One region of the Streptomyces sp. NPDC096048 genome, then DNA from elsewhere that is predicted to be linked to it. Evidence: predicted binding sites of a transcription regulator. Region 1 holds the regulator's gene; the other holds the start of a gene.
What was found. Region 1 encodes HspR, which represses chaperone genes until heat shock. Its sites were predicted from a motif close to TTGAGNNNNNNNNNCTCAA; they were not measured.
Positions count from the first base shown of each region.

Region 2: the regulator HspR is predicted to act here: its motif matches at 2,153-2,171, upstream of lon (endopeptidase La).

Region 1 is NZ_JBIWGG010000007.1:427,690-435,121, reverse strand. It holds gene ACIQ6R_RS21975 (GntR family transcriptional regulator) at 1-158, shown strand, start outside; gene ACIQ6R_RS21970 (hypothetical protein) at 227-2,392, opposite strand; gene ACIQ6R_RS21965 (ABC transporter ATP-binding protein) at 2,389-3,075, opposite strand; gene ACIQ6R_RS21960 (hypothetical protein) at 3,195-3,575, opposite strand; gene ACIQ6R_RS21955 (sugar ABC transporter substrate-binding protein) at 3,756-4,874, opposite strand; gene ACIQ6R_RS21950 (heat shock protein transcriptional repressor HspR) at 5,059-5,514, opposite strand; gene dnaJ (molecular chaperone DnaJ) at 5,520-6,719, opposite strand; gene grpE (nucleotide exchange factor GrpE) at 6,765-7,432, opposite strand, start outside; gene dnaK (molecular chaperone DnaK) at 7,430-7,432, opposite strand, start outside.
Region 2 is NZ_JBIWGG010000001.1:810,203-817,634, forward strand. It holds gene ACIQ6R_RS03870 (sensor histidine kinase) at 1-456, opposite strand, end outside; gene ACIQ6R_RS03875 (response regulator transcription factor) at 453-1,193, opposite strand; gene ACIQ6R_RS03880 (spermidine synthase) at 1,307-2,005, opposite strand; gene lon (endopeptidase La) at 2,194-4,617, shown strand; gene ACIQ6R_RS03890 (lysozyme) at 4,697-5,524, opposite strand; gene ACIQ6R_RS03895 (MarR family winged helix-turn-helix transcriptional regulator) at 5,764-6,258, shown strand; gene ACIQ6R_RS03900 (protein phosphatase 2C domain-containing protein) at 6,371-7,162, opposite strand.

The sequences.
Region 1 (7,432 bases):
GCCAGTACGCGCCCGGTACACGCTTCCCCGCTGTGAACGGACTCGCTGCCGAACTGGACGCGGCACCGAGCACGGTGCAGAAGGCCGTGGCCGCGCTCCGGACGGAGGGGCGGCTCTACACCGTTCTCGGACAAGGCTCGTTCGTCGCGGAGAAGTGACACTGGAGAAGTGACAACAGGGTGTGGACCGCGCGTCCACACCCCTCCGGCGGGGCATAGGCCTCGCGTCAATCGTTGCGCGGACGCCACACCAGTCCCGCTGCGGACGCCGAACGCGCACCCCACCAGGCCATCACCGCGGCGCACGCCAACCCGGCCGCGCCCACCGCCGACAGCGAGGACAACCGGTCGGCGGAGTCGGCCATCAACGGCGTGGTCACGTACCAGGTCACGGCGACGGCCGCACACACAGCGAAGGCGGTGGGCGCCAGAAGCGACCAGACGGAGACCGCGTAGTACACACGCCCGTTGCCACTCAGCACCGAGACCGGGCCCAGTTCACGGCCCGTCCGGACGAACTGGGCCACCGAGCCGATTCCGGCCACCACCACGATCACCAGTACGCCTGCCACAGAGAGCAGCTCCAGCCACCGCTGTGCCGCGATGCCCTCACCGCTGCCGCCGAAGGCGCCGGCCATCGCGAACACCTGAACGTTCGTCGCCATCGCCACATGCGCGTTGGCGGCTCGGTGCACCCGCGACAGCGACAACTGCCGTCCGTCCTTCGCCAGCACCACCAGGGACGATTCCTCGGCCGTACGCACGGTCTCGGTGACGTTGCCCGTGCGGGCGTACAGGCGTGCCCCGACCGACCGCTCCAACTCCGCGGCTTGGGCCAGACCGGCGTGCCCGGTGCGCAGTTCGACAGGGGACGCCGTCGGGCACTTGACGCCCAGGTCCTGCCATACCCGGCAGTCCGCGACGAGGTCGGTCCGCCCCGATCGGGAATCCCTCGTCACGGCCAGGGCGTGCACTCCCGTCCCCAGGTCCCGTTCGAAGGACGTCACGTCGGCACTGGCCGTGGACAGGGTTGTCGACACCCGTACCACGCTGGTGCCGATGTGGTCCTCCACGGCGTGGACCCGGTCACTCATATCCGTGAACAGACTGATCGCGATCTGCCCCTGAGCAGCCAGACCTACCGCGACGACCACCGCGGCCACCAGCCGCGCGACCGGGCGCGCGCCCACCGCCAGCCGTCGACCCGCGACCAGCATGCCCACCCGGCCGCGCGCGGCACCGAACCTGGCCAGCGCCGGCCCGGCCGCCGACACCACCGCACCGGCCACCCCGGGCAGCAGCGCGATGGTGATCACGCTACCGGCCGCCAGGACGGGCAGGCGCAGGTCGTACGGCGCCAGGTCGGTGCCCCGGACCGTGCCGAAGAGAGCCACGGGAAACAGCCACAGCATCCACTCGCGGCGCCGTTTGGCGGTCACCGGCCGGGTCGAGGTGCCCGGTCGGTACCGCGGCTGGAGCAGTACGACAGCGGCCAGCACGGCGAGCGGTACGCCCAGCACGGCGCCCCCGAGGGCGGGGATCGCGGCGCGGGCGTCGGGGGCGTACAGCACGAAGTCGACGACCGGCAGCGGTACGTCGGTGAGGAGTACGGGAGCAACGGCCACCGCCGCCGTCGACGCGCCGAGGGTCACGGGCAGGAACGCCTCGCCCACCGTGAACCAGGCCCGGGCCCCTCCTGATGCGCCCAGCGCGGTCAGGATCGCGGTCCGGCGGTCCCGGGGCGCGGCGCCGACCCGGGCGGCGATCACGACGAACAGTCCGGCCGGGAGACCCACCAGCGCCAGGTAGGCCCAGTGGAACTCCTTCGGCCCGAAGTTGTACATGTGCTCCCCGAGCGACGGCGTCCAGGAGACGCCGAATCCCGACGCCTTGGTCATCCCCTCCGGGTCCAGCCGTTCGGCCGTAGGCCGTACGTACGCGAAGTACTCGCTCGGCGACTCCAGGCCGTCCGGGGCAATGGTGCCCACCGCGCGTCCGTACTCGCCGCGCACCTGAGGTCCGACTGCCTCCAGCGCTGGGGAGAGCACGGCCTCACCGGGACTCGGCCACTGGCTCAGACCGGGCGGCAGAGGTGCGTCAGCGGTGAGAGGCTCTATGTAAATCACGTCGTACTGGCGGTCGTCGACATTCGCCAGCGTCGCCCGCCACAGCAGTGTGGCGGAGCCGGTGTCGGTGACTTGCGGCCAACGGGCCTGACTGCGCTCGGTGCGCCCGTCGAAAGAGGACACGGCGAGCAGGAACCCGCAGACGGCGAGGACCGCCACGGTGGTCGCGGTGAACAACGCGAAGTAGCGGATGCGGCCTGCTTCGGCCGACCGGGACGCGGCCCGTCCCATGCGCAGGAGCCGCGACCGCAGGCTGCCGCCGTTCACCGCGCCTCCTGGGACTGGACCAAGCGGCCCTCATGCAGATGCAGCCGCACGTCGGCGCGGCCGGCCACCATCGGGTCGTGCGTCACCACCACCAGGGCGCACCCGTGTTCCTGCGGAGTGCTGAACAGCAGGTCGGCCACGGCTTCCCGCTGCTCGCCGTCCAGTGCTCCTGTCGGCTCGTCCGCCAGCAGTAGTTCAGGCGTGTTGATAAGGGCACGGCCCACGGCAAGGCGCTGCCTCTCTCCGCCGGACAGGTCCCCCGTGGCAGTGGCCCCGGGGACCCCGAGGCGGGTGAGCAGCGACTCGGCCCGGGAGCGGGCCTCGGCGACCGCTTCGCCGGCCAGCAGGCTCGCGATCATCACGTTCTCCACCGGGGTGAGCTCGGGGAGGAGCTCGCCGAACTGGAAGACCATGCCGACGTGCCGCCGCCGGTGGGCGGCGAGGGCCCGCGCGGACAGCCGGGTCACGTCCTGTCCCACGACCTCGACGCGCCCCGACTGTGGGCGGAGCAGCCCCATGACGCACATCAAGAGGGTGGACTTGCCGCTTCCGGAGGGTCCCATCACGGAGACGGAAGTCCCCGCCGGGACGGTGAGATCGGCACCGGCGAGCAGGCTTCGGCCTGACACGCCGTAGACCACCTCGCTCAGCCGCAGGACGGGTGGGGCGGGGGTTGAGGTCACGCGGAGCTCCCTTGGTCGGGGGGATCACTCGATGTGGACGACGTGGACAACGCATGCCTGACCGAGAGGCCGGTGGGCCTCTCGGTCAGGCTGTGGTCGAACTGCGCGAGCGAATCTCGTCAGTCGGAGTACCAACTGGTGTGCCAGTCAGGCAGGTTATTGCGCGCGACCGTGCCACGGGCCTTGTAGATCTCTGAGTGCTTACCGCTCTCGACGGTGCCCCTGTTGCCGTCGTTGTCGGACGGGCCGTTCGGGCCGTTCTTGTTCCACAGCGTCAGCTTGGTGCCCGAGTGGGCCACGCGGTAGTACTCCGCTTTCACCCAGTGGCTCGAACCCGTGTCCTTGATGTTCATGATCGACCGGTTGCCCTCGGTCCAGAACCGGAGCTCGCCGCTGTAGGAGTGCGGGCCGATCTCGTATGCGAAGGCAGGCGTCGCCGTGCTCAGGGCCAGAGCGGCGATGGCCCCGACCCCCAGCCGTCGTGCGATTCTGACGTTCACTTAACTGCGTCCCCTCGTCTGACGGAGTTCCCGGACCGCGGTGGGCAGCCGGGAGGGAACCGCGCGGGAGAGAACTGCGCGGTTCCGGTGACTCCAAGACTGCTCTGGGGCGATCGATCGGAGAATCCACCCGTCGGGGGGTATGCCGGCGTCCCCCGCCCTGTCGGGGGAGGGACCGGGCTACTTCAGCCCGATCTCCGCGCAGGCCGCCGCGTACTTGGCCGTGCAGATGTCGGAGACCTTGTAGAAGCCGTCCTCGATGACGGTCTGCTCGATGTTGTCCTGGGTCAGGGCGACGACGGGGACGAGCTGCGCGGGGATGCCCTTGTGGGTGGGGCTGTCGACCTTGTCGCGGGCGAGCGCGTCGAACTGGATGTCCCGGCCCTGGACCCGCGCCACGGCCAGCTCCGCGGCGTTCTCGGCCTCCTGCGGGTAGGACTTGTACACGCTCATGTACTGCTCGCCGGTGACGATGCGCTGCACCGCCGCGAGCTCCGCGTCCTGGCCGGTGATCGGCGGCAGGTCGGTGACGCCCGCGTCCTCCAGGGCCTTGATGACGCCGCCCGCCATGCCGTCGTTGGCGGAGTAGACGCCCGCGATGTTGTCCTTGCCGATCTTCCCGATCGCCTCGGCCATGTTCGCCTCGGCGTTCTCCGGCTTCCAGTCCTTGGTGTCGAAGGACTGGGCGATGGTCACCTTGCCGTTCAGCTCGGACGTCGCGCCCGCCTTGAACTGCTTCGCGTTCGGGTCGGTGGGCGAGCCGTTTATCATGACGATCTTGTCGGAGCTGTCCGCGTCGCCGCCGAGCGCCTCGATGAGGGAGCGGCCCTGGACCTCGCCGACCAGTTCGTTGTCGAAGGAGATGTAGGCGTCGATCGGGCCCTCGGCCAGCCGGTCGTAGGCGATGACGGGGATGCCGGCGTCCTTGGCCTGCCGCACGCTGTCGCCGATGGACTTCGCGTCGACCGCGTCCAGGACGATCACGTCGACCTGGTCGTCGATCATCTGCTGCATCTGGTCGGTCTGCTTCGAGGCGTTCGCCTCGGCGTTGGCGTACTTGACGTTGCCCTGGTCGCGCGTGAGGTCGGCGACCTTCGCCTTGAAGTAGGGGTAGTCGAACTGCTCGTAGCGCGTGTTCGCCTTCTCCGGCAGGAGCAGCCCGACAGTGATGTCGTTGCCCTTGGTCGGACTCGCCTCGTCACTGCTCTCCGACGCGCCCAGCACACCACAGGAGGCCAGCGAGAAGGTCATCATGGACGCGGCCACGGATATGGCGATACGACGGGCACGGCTGTTCACTGCGCTTACCTTCCGACACACGGGTGTTGTGGTGACCCAGGTGAGGGAAGCCAACGCTGTCTTCACGAAATCGTCAAGAAGTACTAGACCAATGAGACAGCAACGTTGCGAACCGGCCCGGAGGGTCGGGTGGAATCGGAGGAACCTCCGGGCCCGTCGTCGCCGTTCTGCCTGGGGCGGCCGGTCAGTCCGAGGACTGGCCGTGCCGCTTGGGCCGCCACACCACCAGGGCGCTGGTCTGCTGTACCTCCTGGTACGGGACCAGGTCGCGGCGGTACGAGGCGTGTACCGCCGCCTCCCGCTGGCGCATCGCCGTGGCCGCGCCGTCGAGGGCGTCCTGCAGCTCCGCCATGCGGGCCTGGAGCGCGGCGACCTGGTTCTCCAGTTCGATGATGCGCTTGATTCCGGCCAGGTTGATGCCCTCGTCCTGCGACAACTGCTGCACCGTGCGGAGCAGTTCGATGTCACGGGCCGAGTAGCGCCGGCCGCGGCCGGCCGTGCGGTCCGGGGAGACCAGGCCGAGGCGGTCGTACTGGCGCAGGGTCTGCGGGTGCAGGCCGGAGAGCTGGGCCGCCACCGAGATGACGTAGACCGGGGTGTCCTCGGTCAGTTCATACGGATTGCGTCGACGACCGTCCATCTCCGTCAAGCTCCCTTCGCGGCCTGGAACAGCTCCGCCCGCGGATCCTCGTCCGCGGTCGCCTCGCGATACGCCTCCAGCGCATCACGAGCCTTCCCCGTCAGGTCCTTCGGAACACTCACCTCGACGGTGACCAGGAGGTCGCCGCGGGTGCCGTCCTTGCGGACCGCGCCCTTGCCCCTGGCGCGCATGGTGCGGCCGCCCGGGGTGCCGGCCGGCAGCTTCAGCGTGACGGGCGGGCCGCCCAGCGTCGGGACCCGGACCTCGCCGCCGAGGGCTGCCTCGGCGTACGTCACCGGGACGGTGACGGTGAGGTTGTCGCCCTTGCGGCCGAAGACGGGGTGTTCCTTGACGTGCACGACCACGTACAGGTCGCCCGCCGGACCGCCCCGCTCACCCGGCGTGCCCTTGCCTCGCAGCCGGATGCGCTGCCCGTCCGACACCCCGGCCGGGATGCGGACCTGCATCGTCCGGGAGGACTTGGCCCGCCCGGAGCCCTTGCAGACGTCGCAGGGGTCCTCCGCGATCAGGCCGCGGCCCTTGCAGTCCGGGCACGGGTCGGTGAGCGAGAAGCCACCGCCCGAGCCCCGGGCGACCTGCCCGGTGCCGACGCAGGTCGGGCACACGCGCGGTGTGCCGTTCTTGTCGCCGGTGCCCGAACAGGCCTTGCAGGGTGCCTGCGAGGACATCCGCAGCGGGACCGTCGCGCCCTCGATGGCCTCGGTGAAGCTCAGGGTGACCTCGGACTCGATGTCCTGGCCGCGCCTCGGCTGGGTCCGCGTGCCGGTGCCGGGGCCGCCGGCGCCGGTGCGGTTGAACAGGCCGCCGAAGACGTCGCCGAGCCCGCCGCCGAAGCCGCCGGCCCCTCCCTGGCCGCCGCCCGGGGCACCGCCTCCGAAGAGGTCGCCCAGGTCGAAGTTGAAGGTGCCGCCGCCGCCCGCGCCCGGCCCCGGACGGAAACCGCCGTTGCCGAAGAGGCTGCGGGCCTCGTCGTACTCCTTGCGCTTCTTGGCGTCACCGAGGATGTCGTTGGCCTCGGAGATCTCCTTGAAGCGCTCCTCCGCCTTGACGTTTCCCTTGTTGGCGTCCGGGTGGTACTCGCGGGCGAGCTTCCGGTACGCCTTCTTGATCTCGGCCTCGGTGGCGTCCTTGGGGACGCCGAGGACCTTGTAGTAATCCTTCTCGATGAAGTCCTTGGTGCTCATCCCCGACGTCCCTCCTCTCCTGCGTACGTGTGCTTACCCGTGACGTCAGCCCTCCTCCGGGCCACCGCTCTCCTTGTTCTCCGCGGAGTCGGCCTGCGCCTCGGTGTTCTCCTCCGGCTTGGCCGCCTGCGCACCCGGCTGCGGCTCGGCCACCGCCACCCGCGCGGGGCGGATGGTGCGCTCGCCGATCCGGTACCCCGGCTGCAGAATCGCCACGCACGTCGTCTCGGTGACGTCCGGCGCGTACGAGTGCATCAGGGCCTCGTGGATCGTCGGGTCGAAGGGCTCGCCCTCCTTGCCGAACTGCTGGAGGCCCATCTTGGCGATGGTCGTCTCCAGCGACTCCGCGACCGACTTGAAGCCGCCGACGAGTTCGCCGTGCTCCCGCGCGCGGCCGATGTCGTCGAGTACGGGAAGCAGCTCGGACAGGAGGTTCGCGACGGCGACCTCCTTGACCGCGACGCGGTCCCGCTCGACGCGGCGGCGGTAGTTCTGGTACTCGGCCTGGAGTCGCTGGAGGTCCGCCGTGCGCTCGTTCAGCGCCGTGCGCACCTGGTCCAGCTGGGCCACCAGGCCCGCGTTCTCACTCGCGTCCCCGGCCGGGGCCGCGCCCTCCTCCGAAGAGGGAGCGGCGGCCTTCGGCTCGGCGTCGTCAGGGGTGGCGCCGGAGGGGACGTCGGGCTTCTCCTCGAAACCCGGGGTCTCCTCCGTCA
Region 2 (7,432 bases), on a different contig from region 1:
CGCGCGCAGGCCCGCGATCGGGGTGCGCAGCTCGTGCGAGACGTTCGCCACCAGCTCCTTGCGCTGGAGGTCCTGGGCCTCCAGGTCGTCGGCCATGCGGTTGATGGTGACGGCCAGGTCGCCCAGCTCGTCGCGGCGGTTCTCGCGCACCCGGCGCGTGTAGTCGCCGTGCGAGATGGACCGGGCCACCGCGTTCATCTCGTCCAGCGGCGCGGTCAGCGAGTGCGCCACGAACTGCGTGATCAGCAGCGTGGCGATCATCGAGAAGACCGTGATGAAGCGCAGCTCCGTCTTGGTGTGCACCGCTATCACCGAGAGACCGGTGGTGATCAGCACCGACGTGACGACCAGCGCGCCCAGCTTGGTCTTGATCGAGAACGGGCGTACGCCGCCCCAGGGTTCCCCGGTGCTCCGGGGGCCGGGGCTCCTCCGTGCGGCCTCCCGTCCTCGGCTCATGGCGCAGGTGTCTCCAGCGCGTAGCCCACGCCGTGCACCGTGCGGATGCGCTCGGCCCCGATCTTGCGGCGGAGCGCCTTGATGTGGCTGTCCACGGTCCGGGTGCCGGAGGCGTCCGCCCAGTCCCACACCTCGGCCAGCAGCTGCTCACGGGAGAGCACCGCGCGCGGGGTGTTCGCCAGGCAGACCAGCAGGTCGAACTCGGTGGGGGTGAGGTGCACGTCCTCGCTGCGCACCCGCACCCGGCGCTGCGCGTGGTCGATCTCCAGTTCGCCGAGGCGGAGGATGCCGCTGCGCGGCGTGGAGGCGGCCACCACGGCCCGCTCCACCCGGCGCAGCAGCACGTGCACGCGCGCCGCCAGCTCGCGCATGGAGAACGGCTTGGTCATGTAGTCGTCGGCGCCCACGCCGAGCCCGACCAGCATGTCCGTCTCGTCGTCGCGCGCGGTGAGCATCATCACCGGCACCGGGCGCTGGGCCTGGACGCGCCGGCAGACCTCAAGACCGTCGAAGCCCGGCAGCATGATGTCGAGGATCAGCAGGTCGGGCTGCCAGGCCTCGGCGGTGTCGACCGCGGACGGACCGTCACCCGCCGTCTGCACCAGGAACCCCTCGGCGCGCAGGCGGGTCGCGATGGCGTCCACGATCGTCTGGTCGTCCTCGACCACCAGCACCCGTCGCTGTGCGCCCGGAGTAGCCGTCGCCGTGCCGTTGTGGGAGGTCTGTGTCTGCTCCATCGCCCGCCCCTGAAGTGTGCTTTCCGGAATCCGTGGGGTGATCCCATGGCTGCGCTTGACGCTTGAATGATCCGCGTCAGAGCAGCAGCGTACGGGGAGTCGCCGCGCCTTTGCTATCCAGGCCCGACGCCGAGGTGGACGACGTCCGGAACGCCCCGGGCAACGGGGATCTCTTCGGTACGCACCTGCTGGAACCCGGCATTACGCAAGGTTTCTTCGAATTCCGGAGAGGGCTGCGCAGACCATACGGCAAGCACCCCGCCGGGCCTCAACAACCGTGCGCAGCCCGCCAGTCCGGCCGGCGCGTACAGCCCGTCGTTGCCCTCGGTGACGGTCCAGCCGGGGCCGTTGTCGATGTCGAGGCAGAGCGCGTCGTACGTGTCGGATGTCTCATTGACGTATTCCAGGAGATCCGCTTCCACGATCCTCGTGCGCGGATCGGCCAGCGCTCCGCCGGACAGCGCGGCCAGCGGTCCGTCCCGGTGCCAGTCGATGACGGCGCGCTCGCGCTCGACGACCGCGATCCGGCCCCAGCGAGGGTCGGCGGCCGCGTGTGCGAGCGAGAAGCCGACGCCGAGGCCGCCGATGAGCAGGTGGGGCGCGCTCCGTCCGCCGGAGGCGGTGAGCGCTTCGGCCGCCGCGTCGACCAGCCGCCGCTCCGAACGCCCGTCGGAGGTGTCCATCAGGAAGCAGCCGTTCGCGATGATCTGCAGCAGTGCCCCGTGCCGGCGCAGGACGACCTCGCCGTGCGGGCCCTCGCGACGGTCCAGTACTTCGGGGATGTCGTAGGAGTCGTGGGATGTGGTGGGCATCGGCCCATCCTGGCAGGGAATGCCGGAGCGTCCGGCCGTGCTCCCGCATGGGGGCCGCAGCGCCTCCGCCGTCGCCGCCGCCCTCGCCTCCGCTCTTGATCGCTCAGAGCGAACACCCCCCGGGGAACAATCGAGGGCTCCCTTACATTGAGTCGATGTAACTCAACTTGACTGCCGAAGGGGAGATCATGGCTGCTGAGTCCGAAGCCTTCACACCGCTCACCCTGCCCGTGCTGCCGCTCGATGACGAAGTGGTCCTGCCCGGCATGGTCGTCCCCCTGGACCTGAGCGACGCCGAGGTGCGGGCCGCGGTGGAGGCCGCCCAGGCCGCTGCCAGGTCCGAGCCCGGCAAGCCCCGGGTCCTGCTCGTCCCGCGCGTCGACGGCACCTACGCCGGGACCGGCGTCCTCGGCACGGTCGAGCAGGTCGGCCGCCTCGCCGACGGAGACCCGGGCGCCCTGATCCGCGGCCGGCACCGGGTGAGCATCGGCGCCGGCACCACCGGCCCCGGCGCCGCGCTGTGGGTCGAGGGCTCCCGCGTCGACGAGACCGTGCCCGAGCCGCTGCCCGGCCAGGTCGCCGAGCTGGTGAAGGAGTACAAGGCGCTGGCCACCGCCTGGCTGCGCAAGCGCGGCGCCTGGCAGGTCGTCGACCGCGTCCAGGCCATCGACGACGTCTCCGCGCTCGCCGACAACTCCGGCTACTCCCCCTTCCTCACCACCGAGCAGAAGGTCGAGCTGCTGGAGACCGCCGACCCGGTCGCCCGCCTCAGGCTGGCCGCCCAGCAGCTGCGGGACCACCTCGCCGAGCAGGACGTCGCCGAGACCATCGCCAAGGACGTCCAGGAGGGCGTCGACAAGCAGCAGCGGGAGTTCCTGCTGCGCCGTCAGCTCGAAGCCGTGCGCAAGGAGCTGCGCGAGCTGAACGGCGAACAGGAGGGCGAGGAGTCCGACGACTACCGCGCCCGCGTCGAGGCCGCCGACCTGCCCGAGAAGGTCCGCGAGGCCGCCCTCAAGGAGGTCGACAAGCTGGAGCGGTCCTCCGACCAGTCGCCCGAGGGCTCCTGGATCCGCACCTGGCTCGACACGGTTCTGGAGATGCCGTGGAGCGAGCGCACCGAGGACGCCTACGACATCCAGGGCGCCCAGGCCGTGCTCGACGCCGAGCACGCGGGCCTGGAGGACGTGAAGGAGCGCATCACCGAGTACCTCGCCGTGCGCAAGCGGCGCGGCGACCGGGGTCTCGGCGTCGTGGGCGGCCGGCGCGGCGGTGCCGTACTGGCCCTGGTGGGCCCGCCCGGCGTCGGCAAGACCTCGCTCGGCGAGTCCGTCGCCCACGCGATGGGCCGGAAGTTCGTCCGCGTCGCCCTCGGCGGCGTCCGCGACGAGGCCGAGATCCGCGGCCACCGGCGTACGTACGTCGGCGCGCTGCCCGGCCGGATCGTGCGGGCGATCAAGGAGGCCGGGTCCATGAACCCGGTCGTGCTCCTCGACGAGATCGACAAGGTGGGCTCCGACTTCCGGGGCGACCCGGCCGCCGCACTGCTCGAAGTCCTCGACCCGGCGCAGAACCACACCTTCCGGGACCACTACCTGGAGGTCGAGCTGGACCTGTCCGACGTCGTGTTCCTCGCCACGGCCAACGTCCTGGAAGCCATCCCGGAGGCCCTGCTCGACCGCATGGAGCTGGTCCGCCTCGACGGCTACACCGAGGACGAGAAGATCGTCATCGCCCGTGACCACCTGCTCCCGCGCCAGCTGGAGCGCGCCGGGCTCGGCGAGGACGAGGTCACGGTCGACGAGGGCGCGCTGCGCAAGCTGGCCGGCGAGTACACCCGCGAGGCGGGCGTGCGCACCCTGGAGCGGTCGATCGCCCGGCTGCTGCGCAAGGTGGCGGCCCAGCACGAACTGGGCGAGCGGGAGCTGCCCTTCACCGTCACCGAGGGCGAGCTGCGCGCCCTGATCGGCCGGCCGCACCACGTGCCCGAGTCGGCCCAGGACCCGGCCGAGCGCCGCACCTCGGTGCCCGGCGTGGCCACGGGCCTCGCGGTCACCGGCGCCGGCGGTGACGTGCTGTACGTCGAGGCGTCGCTGGCCGACCCGGAGACGGGCGCGGCGGGACTGACCCTGACCGGTCAGCTGGGCGACGTGATGAAGGAGTCGGCGCAGATCGCGCTGAGCTTCCTGCGCAGTCGCGGTGCCGAGCTGGAGCTGCCGGTGGCCGACCTGAAGGACCGGGGCGTGCACATCCACTTCCCGGCGGGCGCGGTCCCCAAGGACGGTCCGAGCGCCGGCATCACGATGACCACGGCGCTGGCCTCCCTGCTCTCCGGGCGGCTGGTCCGCACCGACGTGGCGATGACCGGCGAGGTCTCGCTGACCGGCCGCGTGCTGCCGATCGGCGGGGTCAAGCAGAAGCTGCTCGCGGCGCACCGGGCGGGCGTCACCACGGTGATCATCCCCAAGCGCAACGAGCCCGACCTGGACGACGTCCCGGCGGAGGTGCTGGACAAGCTCGACGTCCACGCCGTCACCGACGTCCGCCAGGTCCTGGAACTGGCGCTCGCACCGGCGACGAACGGTGCGGAGTCGGAGGTTCCGGTCGCGGCGTGACGGACGAAGGCCGGACGAGGCGAAGGCCCGGGTCCCGTGAGGGAGGCCCGGGCCTTCGCCCGTAGAAATAGGGGGACCGTCAGCCGTTCGCGAGTGCCCGGACGCGGTCCAGGGCCCCGTTGAACTTGTTGTGGTCCCCGACCGTCGGCCCGGACGAGGTGTACTGCCACATCGTGTAGAAGCCCCAGCCGGCCGGCAGCGTGCCCACCGTCGAGGCGTACCGGGCGATCCACAGCGGGTTGTTGGCCGCGAAGCCGCCGTAGTTGCCGGTGCACTGGGTCCACCAGCTGGTGGCCGTGTAGATCACGGCGTCGCGGCCGGTGCGCGCCTTGTAGGTGTTCAGGAAGTCGCGGATCCAGGAGACCATCTGGCTCTGCGTCTTGCCGTAGCAGGTCGCCCCGTACGGGTTCCACTCGATGTCCAGCGCGCCCGGCAGGGTCTTGCCGTCGCGGGACCAGCCGCCGCCGTGGTCGACGAAGTAGTTGGCCTGGGCGGCGCCGCTCGTCGTGTCCGGGGTGGCGAAGTGGTAGGCGCCGCGGATCATGCCGACGTTGTACGAGCCGTTGTACTGCTGGGCGAAGTAGGGGTTGGTGTAGTACGTCCCCTCGGTTGCCTTGACGTAGGCCCACTTGACCCCGCTGTTCCACAGGGTCGACCAGGCGACGTTGCCCTGGTGGCCGGAGACGTCGACGCCCTCCGTCTGGGTGGCGTCGCCCGGGACGGGGGTGCCGTGCCGCCCGTCGTGCTCGACGACGCCCATACCCATGTGGGCGGAGCCGCGCGGTGGGATGTCGGCGGCCGACGACGCGTGGGCGGGGAGGGTGGCTACCAGGGAGAACGCGGCGAGCAGGATCCCGGTGACGGCGAAGCGCCGCTTGCGGGCCGAGCCGGATCTGTGCACGGGCATGACGTGCCTCCGATGGTTCGGTGGTGCTCGGTGGGGGATGCGCGAGTGGGGAGAACCCGTGAGTGGCGTGAGCATGCCATTCGCGGGTCCGGTGAAGACGCTACGCACGTAGAACGAGGGGTGGGAAGAGGGTCCGGAGTCTGCCGTTGGTCTAAGCCTGCGAAATACTTGCCGAGCTGCGGTGATGACGGCCCGTGGCGGAAACTTTCAGGACCGGGAAAATCGAGGCAGGGGCTGACGTGCACGAAGGCGGGAACGGCGGCGGTCGCGGAGTCGAATTCGACGCGTCCGGCAGTGGTGTGAACCAACCGGAGTTCCTGGCGCTGGAGCGGGAGTTGACGGTCCTGCTCCGGCGTGCACGGGCCAACCAGGGCGAGATGGCCCGCGAGGTTCACCCCGACCTGGAGTCGTCGGCGTACGGCCTTCTCGTGCGGCTCGGCGAGTGCGGCGGACAGCGCGCCACGGAGCTCGCCGCCTACATCGGCGTCGGCAAGGCGACGATGTCCCGCCAGCTGCGCGCCCTGGAGGACCTCGGCCTCGTCGCCCGTGAACCCGACCCCGCCGACGGCCGCGCCTGGCTGGTCACCCTGACCCCGGAGGGCCAGACGCGCGTCAGCCGGGTGCGGGAGGCACGCCGCGCACGGTACGCCGGCCGGCTCGCCGACTGGGACCCGCGCGAGGTCACGGAACTCGCCCGGCTGCTGCGGCAACTGAACCGGGGGATGGAGAGGTAGGACAGCGGCTCACGGCGTTCAGGGTTCCGCGTACGCCGGTGTCAGGGCTCCCTGTGCGGCGGCGTTCAGGGTTCCGCGTACACCGGTGTCAGGGCTCCCTGTGCAGCGGCGTTCAGAGTTCCGCGTACACCACCGTCGCGTCGTCGTGCACCTTGGCGCGCCCCAGGAACGCCCGGGCACCCGCGGCGTCCGCCCGCTCCAACTCCCGCACCCGGTCCACCAGCGCCTGCGCGCCCTGCTTGCGCACCAGCGCGAGGCAGTCCGTCCAGTCGCCCTCCCGGAACGTCTCCACCCACCGCGCCGCCCCGTCCGTCAGCGCTGCCAGCGTCCGCACCTCGCCGCGCGGCAGCACGCCCGTCACCGCCCGAGCCGCCACCGCCGGGTCGGCCGCGGCCGTGAAGAAGCCGCCCTCCTTGTTGCGGAGGTCGGCGTCGATCATCGCGTCCGTGGCCAGGGCCGACCGGGGCAGCCGGGCCAGCCGGTCGTCCAGGACCGCCGCGACCGTGCCGTCGGGGGCCTCCACCAGCAGGGCCGAGTCCGACAGGACCAGGTACTCGACGGCGGTGGGGGACCAGCGGGCCAGGACCACGGTTGCCTGTGGGGTTCGTGGGTGAGAAAGGTCACAGGTTTCCGCGTGTGCCGCCGAGGTACGAGCGAGGGCGCGGGACAAGGCTTCGGCGAGGGGGATATCCGGCAGTGAAACGGTCAGTTCGGTCAGAGCGCCACCGAGGCGCGCGGTGAACCAGGGCACGGAATGCAGACACCCCGTCGCACCCCGCGGCGGTGTCACGCCGTCCAGTACGACGAGCGAACCACCCTGTCCCGAGGCCGGTAGTCCGACACTCGCGAAGTCCTCGTTGGGGTGGTCGGTGAGGCCGGGTTCCGAGACGAGTTCCGTGCGCATCCAGCCAGTCTGCACGACCTCTTCACGGCATCCACAAAAGGCCGGCAGGTGCCTCGGGATCGACGCAGGGGCGCAGGTCAGGCGCCGGTTTTGGGCTGGAATTCGGCACTCCGGCAACGCGTGGCGGCACATAGTGCCACCGCCCGTCGCAGACGTCCAACCGACGCGCCGCGCAGGCGCGTCGCACGAGCCGGGGGAACTTGCTCCCCAACTCCCGTCCGGGGTTCACTCCTTCGGGTGGCGGGTCGGATGATGCGCGCCCACCGCCCA